2 regions of the Bacillus sp. AFS017336 genome follow, and region 2 is predicted to be linked to the other one. Evidence: predicted binding sites of a transcription regulator. Region 2 holds the regulator's gene; the other holds the start of a gene.
The links. Region 2 encodes LexA, which represses DNA repair genes until DNA is damaged. Its sites were predicted from a motif close to CGAACATATGTTCG; they were not measured.
Positions count from the first base shown of each region.

Region 1: recA (recombinase RecA) is a predicted target of LexA. The motif match lies at 2,425-2,438, and genes of this name have one in related genera.

Region 1 is NZ_NUCO01000150.1:15,974-21,003, reverse strand. It holds gene CN601_RS25315 (helix-turn-helix domain-containing protein) at 1-332, shown strand, start outside; gene pgsA (CDP-diacylglycerol--glycerol-3-phosphate 3-phosphatidyltransferase) at 406-984, shown strand; gene CN601_RS25305 (competence/damage-inducible protein A) at 1,002-2,267, shown strand; gene recA (recombinase RecA) at 2,516-3,559, shown strand; gene rny (ribonuclease Y) at 4,134-5,030, shown strand, end outside.
Region 2 is NZ_NUCO01000008.1:85,665-90,694, reverse strand. It holds gene tkt (transketolase) at 1-999, opposite strand, end outside; gene CN601_RS03375 (DUF896 domain-containing protein) at 1,179-1,418, opposite strand; gene CN601_RS03370 (YneB family resolvase-like protein) at 1,517-2,173, opposite strand; gene lexA (transcriptional repressor LexA) at 2,315-2,962, shown strand; gene CN601_RS03360 (GyrI-like domain-containing protein) at 3,076-3,702, shown strand; gene CN601_RS03355 (hypothetical protein) at 3,978-4,418, opposite strand; gene CN601_RS03350 (GNAT family N-acetyltransferase) at 4,708-5,030, opposite strand, start outside.

The sequences.
Region 1 (5,030 bases), on a different contig from region 2:
CGACTCAAAAAATTACAGTTGACGCTGCTCAAGGAAAACGCACTTCAATTTCATTATCTGGTACAGATGTATTTAAATTAGAAGTGGTTGCTAATGGTGAAAGTTATGTAGATTTGAAAAATGCTTCGGGAAAAATGTTTTATAGTGGGATTTTAAAACAAGGACAAACTCAAAACTATGACTTAACAGAAGAAAATGAAGTAACGGTAAATATTGGTGCTTCAAATAATGTTGAGCTAAGAATTAATGATGAGGTATTTAAATATCCAGTTAGTCCAACAAATGCTGTTCACCAAAAGATTACGATTAAAAATTTAAAAATGAATCAATAGTCATCTTTAAGATGGCTTTTATTCATTTATTATAAATTGCTTCATTTTCTAGAAAGTTTTGGAGGGTTTTACCATGAATTTACCAAATAAGATTACAGTATCAAGGGTTTGCTTAATCCCATTATTTATGCTGGTTGTTTTAATAGATTTTGGATGGGGAAATATTACGTTAATTGGTGATTCGATACCAGTTAACCACCTAGTAGGAGCAGGGATTTTTATTATTGCCTCTGTAACTGATTTTATTGATGGCTATTATGCACGAAAATTTAATTTAGTTACTAATTTTGGAAAGTTCCTAGATCCACTAGCTGACAAATTACTAGTATCTTCAGCGTTAATAATTTTAACTGATTTTAACTACGTTCCCGCGTGGATTACAATTGTCATTATAAGTAGAGAATTCGCTGTAACTGGTTTAAGAATGATCTTAGCTGGTACAGGTGAAGTTCATGCTGCAGCAATGTTAGGTAAAATTAAAACTTGGGCTCAAATCGTTGCGATTTCAGCTTATTTCCTACATGACTTCCCATTTAATTTCTTACCATTTTCAATTGCAGATGTAGCACTTTGGGTTGCGTTATTCTTTACAGTATATTCTGGTTGGGATTATTTTTATAAAAATAGAGATGTTCTTATTAAATCAATGTAAAGAATTAAAAGGGGGAAATGATTTTGAAGCGTGCTGAAATAATTGCTGTAGGGACTGAACTACTTTTAGGTCAAATTGCAAACACGAATGCGCAATTTTTGGCTAAACATTTATCTACACTAGGATATCACCATCATTTCCAAACGGTTGTAGGAGATAATTCAGAACGACTTAAACATGCGCTTGAAATCGCTTCAACAAGAAGTGATTTAATTATCTTAACTGGTGGATTAGGACCAACGAAAGATGATTTAACAAAAGAGGTTGTTTCTGAATTTGTACAAGAAACACTTGTATACCATACTCCATCACTTGAGTACATTGAACAATATTTTATTAAAGTTAATCGACCAATGACTGAAAATAATAAAAAACAAGCATTGGTAATTAACAATGCGCACGTCTTATTAAATAAAAATGGAATGGCTCCTGGGATGGTTTTTGAATCTAGTGACAAGCAATTTGTTCTATTACCTGGACCGCCAAGAGAAATGATTCCGATGGTTGAAAATGAATTAATTCCTTATTTCTTAAAAGGTAAGGAAGCAAATACAATTATCTCAAAGGAACTCAAGTTTTTTGGGATCGGAGAATCAATTTTAGAAACTCAAATTCTTGATTTACTTGAAAACCAATCGAATCCAACAATTGCTCCTTTAGCTAGTGAAGGAGAAGTAATGCTCCGAATTACAGCAAGTGCTAGTAATAAACAAGAGGCAGAGAAATTAATAGGACAAGCTGAAGAAAAAATTCGAGAGCGTGTTGGGCAATTCATATACGGTACTAACGGTGATAATCTATTTACCGTTTTATCAAGAAAGTTGAAGGAATTTAAACTGACTATATCTGCTGCTGAAAGTTTAACGGGTGGACTTTTCAGTAAAAGAGTGACAGACATTCCAGGCAATTCGTCCATTTTTAAAGGAAGTGTAGTTTGTTACACGAATGAAATGAAACAAAAACTAGTAAATGTATCATCAGATATTCTGGCAAATAACGGTGCAGTAAGTGCAGAATGTGCTAAATCACTAGTTGAAAATATTCAAAGATTAACAGGTAGTAATATTTCGATTAGCTTTACTGGTGAAGCAGGACCTTCAACATTAGAAAATGTGCCAGTAGGAAAAGTTTTTATTGGAATAAAAATGAATGATAATGAACCATTCATTAAAGAGTTCCAATTCAGTGGTACTAGGGAACAAATAAGATTATCAAGTGTTAAGAATGGCGCAAATATGCTGATTAAATTACTTCATTCAAGTTTTGAAAGTCAAGACTTATAAAATTAGATAGGTTATTTTATAATAAAAAAGCTCGGTTATTTAGCCGAGTTTTTTAATTTTATAGTTTTCATATTAATAAAAATCTAGTTTTATAGTTAAATAAATACGAAACAAACGTTTCTATTCTTTGGAAATTAAGTTTAATCTCAAAAAAAATCGAATAAACGTTCTATTTTTTAGTTGGCAAACGAACAAAAAACAGTTATTATATAGTTAATAGATAAATGAATCCTTAAGGAGGAATCTTAATGAGTGATCGCCAAGCTGCTTTAGATATGGCTTTAAAACAAATTGAAAAACAATTCGGTAAAGGTTCAATTATGAAACTAGGGGAACAAACAGATCGCCGAATTTCAACTATTTCTAGTGGATCGTTAGCACTAGATGTTGCATTAGGTGTAGGTGGATATCCAAGAGGCCGAATTATTGAAGTATATGGTCCTGAAAGTTCAGGTAAAACAACTGTAGCATTACATGCAATCGCTGAAGTTCAAGCAAATGGAGGACAAGCGGCGTTTATAGATGCTGAGCATGCATTAGATCCTGTCTATGCTCAAAAATTAGGTGTAAACATCGATGAGTTATTATTATCTCAGCCTGATACAGGTGAACAAGGACTTGAAATTGCAGAAGCGTTAGTTCGTAGTGGTGCAATTGATATTATCGTTGTTGACTCAGTAGCTGCATTAGTTCCGAAAGCTGAAATTGAAGGAGACATGGGTGATGCTCACGTAGGTCTACAAGCTCGATTAATGTCTCAAGCATTACGTAAACTTTCAGGTGCAATTAACAAGTCAAAAACAATTACAATCTTCATTAACCAAATTCGTGAAAAAGTTGGGGTTATGTTCGGTAATCCTGAAACGACTCCAGGTGGACGTGCGTTAAAATTCTACTCTACAATTCGTTTAGAGGTACGTCGTGCTGAACAATTAAAACAAGGTAATGATATTGTAGGTAACAAAACGAAGATTAAAGTCGTTAAAAATAAGGTAGCACCACCATTCAGACAAGCAGATGTAGATATTATGTATGGAGAAGGTATTTCTAAAGAAGGGGAAATTCTTGATATTGGATCTGATTTAGATATCGTTCTTAAGAGTGGAGCATGGTATTCTTACAATGAAGAACGTCTTGGACAAGGCCGTGAGAATGCTAAGATATTCTTAAAAGAAAATAAAGATATACGTGATACGATTAAACAATCGATCCGTGTTCACCATGGCTTGGATAACCCTGTTATCGTTACTGAAACAGATGACGAAGATCAATTCTCTTTATTAGAAGAATAAATTTTTTCCTGAAAAAAATTTAAGAAACTAAGATTATAAAAGACAAACCAAAAATGCGGGTGCTTATTAAAAGTGCTCGCATTTTTTAAATACAGGAAAAGCAAAGTCCGAAAGAATAGTAGTGATGTTTTTTAAATTTTTTTCCTTTAATCTGAATCGCTTTAAACTGTCCTCAAATCCTATGGATAACGTGGAGGCTGTAGTCAAAAACTCCCTATTTTTTTTAAGGAAATATAACTAAATACATAAGAAAATAGATGTTTATTAATCGAAAAATCATTGAAATTAATTCATGATTAAAATCAAATAAAAAAAAGTTAATGAATAAAATTTATATTTTGATGTATGAAATCTAGTAAAAATGTAATAAATATTGATAAATCAAGTATGTAAGCAATTTACAAGGCTTGACATCATTTGGTAAGAGATTTAATATTTAAGTGTATATTCTAAAAAAATATTACTTTTTTGTAAAAAAATGAAATCGAAATGTGCTGTATGTTGATGCAATTATTTATACAATATAACAGCCGACAAAAATGAAACTAATTAAATAGCAAGAGGAGGTGAAATCATGGGTGCAAATACTATAATTTTGATCATCTTCGCATTGCTTGCCACATTCGGAGTCGGTTATGCTGTCGGATTTTTTGTCCGTAAGTCCATTGCAGAAGCTAAAATAAATGGCGCAACTAATCATGCAAATCAAATTATTGAAGATGCAAAACGTGATTCAGAAACAGTTAAAAAAGAAGCTTTATTGGAAGCAAAGGACGAGATTTACAAAATTCGTACAGATGCAGAGAACGAAATTCGAGATCGACGTAGTGAAATACAAAAATCTGAAAATCGTTTAACGCAAAAAGAAGAGAACTTAGATCGTAAAGATGATGGACTTTCAAAACGTGAGTCTGCTCTTGAAAGAAAAGAGGAATCTCTTGTTTTAAAACAACAGCAGATAGAAGATATGGAAAGCAAGATAGAAGCATTAATTGCTGCCCAACAAGAAGAGTTAGAGAGAATTTCTAGCTTAAATCGTGAAGAAGCAAGACAATTAATACTTACTAAAGTCGAAAATGAATTATCCCATGAAACAGCAATACTAGTTAAAGAAACAGAAGCTCGAGCAAAAGAAGAAGCAGATAAGAGAGCAAAAGATATCTTATCATTAGCAATCCAGCGTTGTGCTGCAGATCATGTTGCTGAAACAACTGTGTCAGTTGTAAATCTTCCAAATGATGAGATGAAAGGTCGTATTATCGGTCGTGAAGGTCGAAATATACGTACTTTAGAAACGTTAACTGGTATAGATTTAATTATTGATGATACGCCTGAAGCTGTAATATTATCAGGTTTTGACCCAATTCGTCGTGAAACTGCGAGAATTGCACTAGATAAATTAGTACAAGATGGTCGAATCCATCCTGCACGAATCGAGGAAATGGTTGAAAAATCTAGAAGAGAAGTAGAT
Region 2 (5,030 bases):
CGCATTTTTTAATTGAGTTGCTAATTCAGGGTATGTTTCTTCGTATTTAGCAAAAGTAGCATTCCATTCTGCTTCTTTTTTTGCACCAGCTTCAACGATTACTTTATTATAATGAGCATAAACTTCTTCTGGTACATAGAATGCATCTTCATAACTCCAAGCATATGCTTCTTTTGTTAAAATTGTTTCTTCTTTACCTAGTGGCTCACCGTGTGATTTTGATTTTCCTGATTTGTTTGGAGAACCATAACCAATTGTTGTTTTAACTTCAATTAATGTTGGTTTCGATAATTCTTCTTGAGCTTTTTGAATAGCTGCAGAAATTTCATCTAGGTTATTACCATCTTCAACACGTATAACTTGCCAGCCGTACGCTTTAAAACGGTCTTCTACGCTTTCAGAGAAAGAACGATTTAATTCTCCATCTAATGAAATATCATTCGAATCATAAAGAACTACTAAACGTCCTAATTGTAAATGTCCTGCTAATGATGCTGCCTCTGCAGAAACACCTTCCATTAAATCGCCATCACCACAAATTGAATATGTAAAGTGATCAACTACATTTAAGTTTTCTTTGTTATATGTATCAGCTAAATGACGCTCTGCTAAAGCCATACCGACAGCCATAGCAATACCTTGTCCTAATGGACCTGTTGTTGCTTCAACGCCATGTGTGTGTCCGTATTCAGGATGTCCTGGAGTGTTGCTTCCCCATTGACGGAAGTTCTTAATATCTTCAATAGATACTTCATAACCTGATAAATGTAGCATGCTATACAGTAACATTGAACCGTGACCTGCTGATAATACAAATCGGTCTCTGTTAAACCATTTTGCATTTTTAGGATTATGATTCATGAATTTTGCAAACAATGCATACGCCATTGGTGCAGCACCCATTGGCATTCCTGGGTGACCAGAATTTGATTTCTCGATTGCATCAATTGATAAAGTACGAATCGTATTAATTGCTAATTGTTCAATATTAGTAGTCATAAATTTCGCTCCTTTAGCTTATTCATAAATATTATCATATAATTTACCATGATTTATTACAATAACTAACACTTAGTTTTGACATTTTTAAGGAATTCTTTCCAAGAAATAGAAAAAAGCAGAAATTTCATCTGCTTTCAATTGTTATCATTTACTTAAATATAAAATATTAATTTCTTTTAATGTAAATTTCTTTTACGCATCGCTTTTTCATATTTTAACTTTGCAGGTGTTATGTCATTTCCTTTTTCATCGACAATTTTAATCGAAGTTAATTCATCGACCATACGAGAACGGAAATCTGCTAAATATTCTTTTCTCAATTGATCTTGTTCGATTTTCTCTTCAGGATTTAATCCTACTTCTTTGGACTTTTTTGATAATTCATTTATTCTATCTAAAGTTTTTTTAGTAACCATTTCAACCTCTCCTTTATTTAAATCTTATCTATTCATTGTTCTATATAGACAAAGTAGCTAAAATCATTTCAATGTATCTCATCTTACAATAAATTGCTTTAGCTTTCAATATTGGAGTTTTCTTTCATATGTTCATTATATCTTCTATTAACTGTTGCCTTTGAAACGTTATAACCAAAACCCCTTAAGGTAGCTGCTATTTCTTCAAAAGTAAGTTCATTTTGACGTAATCTTACTATTTCTAATATAGGTAATTCTAACTTATCTCTTCCACCCGCATTTACACTACCGATTAAGTTTTTTTGAGGTTTGTATCCGTTTTCAACCGCCTTTCTCATACCTCTTTTTATTTTCATATTATGAATTTTCCGCTGATATTCCTCTACAACACTTAAAATTTCTAAAACCATTTCATCACTTTCACTTAATTGAAATTGTCCATTATGAGAAGATGTAAATAATCTAATATTTTCTTTCTTCAAATAGTGTAATAGCGCAATTCGAGCATGCCCTCGACCTAGTCTAGTTTCATCTTGTATAAGTAGAGCATCTACCTGATTTTCCTTTATAACTTGGAATAACTGATATAAACCATCACGTTCTACTTCATATCCACTTGCTTGTTCACTAATTGAATCTAGAATACACATTCCCATCCGGTTTGCTAATTCGGTTAGTTCACTTATTTGTCTATGTAATGATGTCTCTTGCGAATCCTTGGCAGTACTTACTCTTGCATAAATTATTGCATTCATTAACTGTTCCCTCCATACGAACATGAAAACTACTTTAATAAAAAATAGAACTAACGTTTGTATATCATATCCTATCATGATATAATGAAAAAAATAAAGAGGAACGTATTATCTACTTTATATAGCAAGGGGGAAATTAGGATGAACAAATTATCTAAAAGGCAAGCAGAGATACTAGCTTATATTAAAGATGAAGTAAAGATTAAAGGTTATCCACCTTCAGTTCGGGAAATTGCTGAGGCTGTTGGGTTAGCTTCAAGTTCTACAGTACATGGACACTTAGAAAGACTAGAACAAAAAGGATTTATTCGCAGAGACCCTACAAAACCGCGTGCGATTGAGATTCTAGGCGATGCAACTACTGTTGTCAATGAACCACAAGCTCCATACAGTGAAGTGTATAACGATATTATTAACATCCCTGTAATTGGTAAGGTTACTGCAGGTATTCCAATTACTGCTGTAGAAAACGTAGAAGAATACTTTCCATTACCTACATCTGTCGCTCCATCTAACGAACAAGTGTTTATGTTACGTGTAGAAGGAGATAGTATGATTAATGCAGGTATTTTGAATGATGATCTAGTAATTGTTAAGAAACAATTTACTGCTGAAAACGGAGAAATTGTTGTAGCAATGACAGAAGATAGTGAAGCAACTGTTAAACGTTTTTATAAAGAAACTGACCATTTCAGACTTCAACCTGAAAATGACGCACTATATCCAATCCTATTAAAACAAGTATCAATTTTAGGAAAAGTAATTGGTGTTTACCGTACATATCATTAATGAAACTTTTAAAAGCAATGACATTTTTATGTGATTGCTTTTTATTTTTATAAGAATTGTTTTAAATTGTAGAAGCAACATCACACAACGTAATCAATAAGGGAGTTTTTTTAGTGAGTAAATTTGAATGGAGAAAAAGTTTAAAAGAAATTTATCTACCTAAAAGTGAGCCTTCTAAAATTAATTTACCTTCATTTAACTACATAACGATTGAAGGACAAGGTAATCCAAATAATGAATTATTTAAAGTTAATGTAGAAGCACTTTATTCATTAGCATATGCAATTAAAATGTTACCTAAAAAGGGAATTGTTCCAGAAGGATACTTTGATTATACTGTTTTCCCGCTCGAAGGAGTTTGGGACTTAGATGAAGAAGGTAGAAAGCTTGACTATTTAAATAAAGATCATCTTCTATATAAATTAATGATCAGACAACCTGACTTTGTAACAGACAATTTAGCTCAAATTGTCTTAGATCAACTAAAACAAAAAAAGAAAAATCCACTACTAGAAAACGTTAAATTCGAATCGATTACAGAGGGTTCATGTGTTCAAATGATGCATGTCGGAAGCTATGACGATGAACCACGAACTTTTAAACAAATGGAAGAGTTATGCATGGAGAATGGTTTACAAAGAGTTCAAAAAACACATAAAGAAATCTATATTTCTGATGCAAGAAAAACTCAACCTGAAAAATTAAAAACTATATTAAGGTTTCAAGTAGAAGAACTTTAGTCTAGAAATAATAATAGAGCTTGCAAAAACAAGCTCTTCAAAATGGTTGAAATATAAAAATTCTATAGTGATCAATTACTTTATGCACAATTAATTAATTATAAAGATATCGTGTTTTGAAGATTTATTAATAATTTTAAATGTTAATATGTTTTAGCAACTAGTTTCCATCAAACTCTAGTAATTGGTCGTTTCAGCTTTCATTTACAACAGAATAAAGAGCCTGGATATTCCAAGCTCTTCATTTTAAGGTTCAATATTTTTTATTAAATCAATCATTCACTATAACTCTCAAAAGTCTTTTCTAAATCATCTCTAAAAGCAATTGCTAAATAATTATCAATAATATTTCTTGTAATTGGAGATTGAAATACTTGACTCTTATATGCCCCACTATCATATTCAATTATATCAATCTTACTTTCGACCTGTTCATTTTGCAATTCATCGAAGTATTTAATAGTGACTACGACTTCAGTATCTTCAATAACGATTTGTAACTCTCTTTGATTTAACAAAACTTCAATCACATTGTTTTTATCAATCATTATATCAAATTCACCATTTGAAACCTCAATTTCCTTTTTCAGAGACTCCTTTAAATCAACAAAATATGATTCAAACTTCTCGCACATCTTATTATAGGCCATATTTTCTGTAACAGTTTCTTTATAAATTGCTTTTGTTCTTAATATAAACTCCCTTTTAAAATCCATATTTCCACTCCTTGTACTGATATAATTGGAGCATTTATATATTATTTCTATTCATATAGCATAGGTAAATAGAATAACAGGAAGAAGGTATTTAAAAATTTTTAAACAAATTAGACTAAAGTAATTAATAAAACATAAACTTATGTAATTTGATTTATGCTTTCATTAATCGAACTGATAAATATGTCACGCTTTTCAAAATTACTTGTTAAAAGATTAAAACTATTATTCATATCCTATTTGAGTAATAGGTTTTTTATGAGCTTTTACATAGTTTAATTGGAAAAAACTAGTGTATCACTTTCACAAAGACAATTTCGGGATCCCCTTCATCTAAGTTTTCAATAGTTCCACTTTCTATATAACCTAAAGTATAAAACACATTTTGCATTAAACTATTTGATTGATTAGTTGAAGAAAATACTTTTTTTCCGCCTATTTTTTCTATATATTCCATAAGATTTCGAGCAATACCTAATCTTCTCATTCTTGGTGAAACAATGATCAAATCAATAAATAGATGACCGAAGAAAAACTTATGAAAAATTAAAAATCCACCTATACTTTTATTTATCTCACAAACTATACATCTATTTTCTTCAATTGAATTAT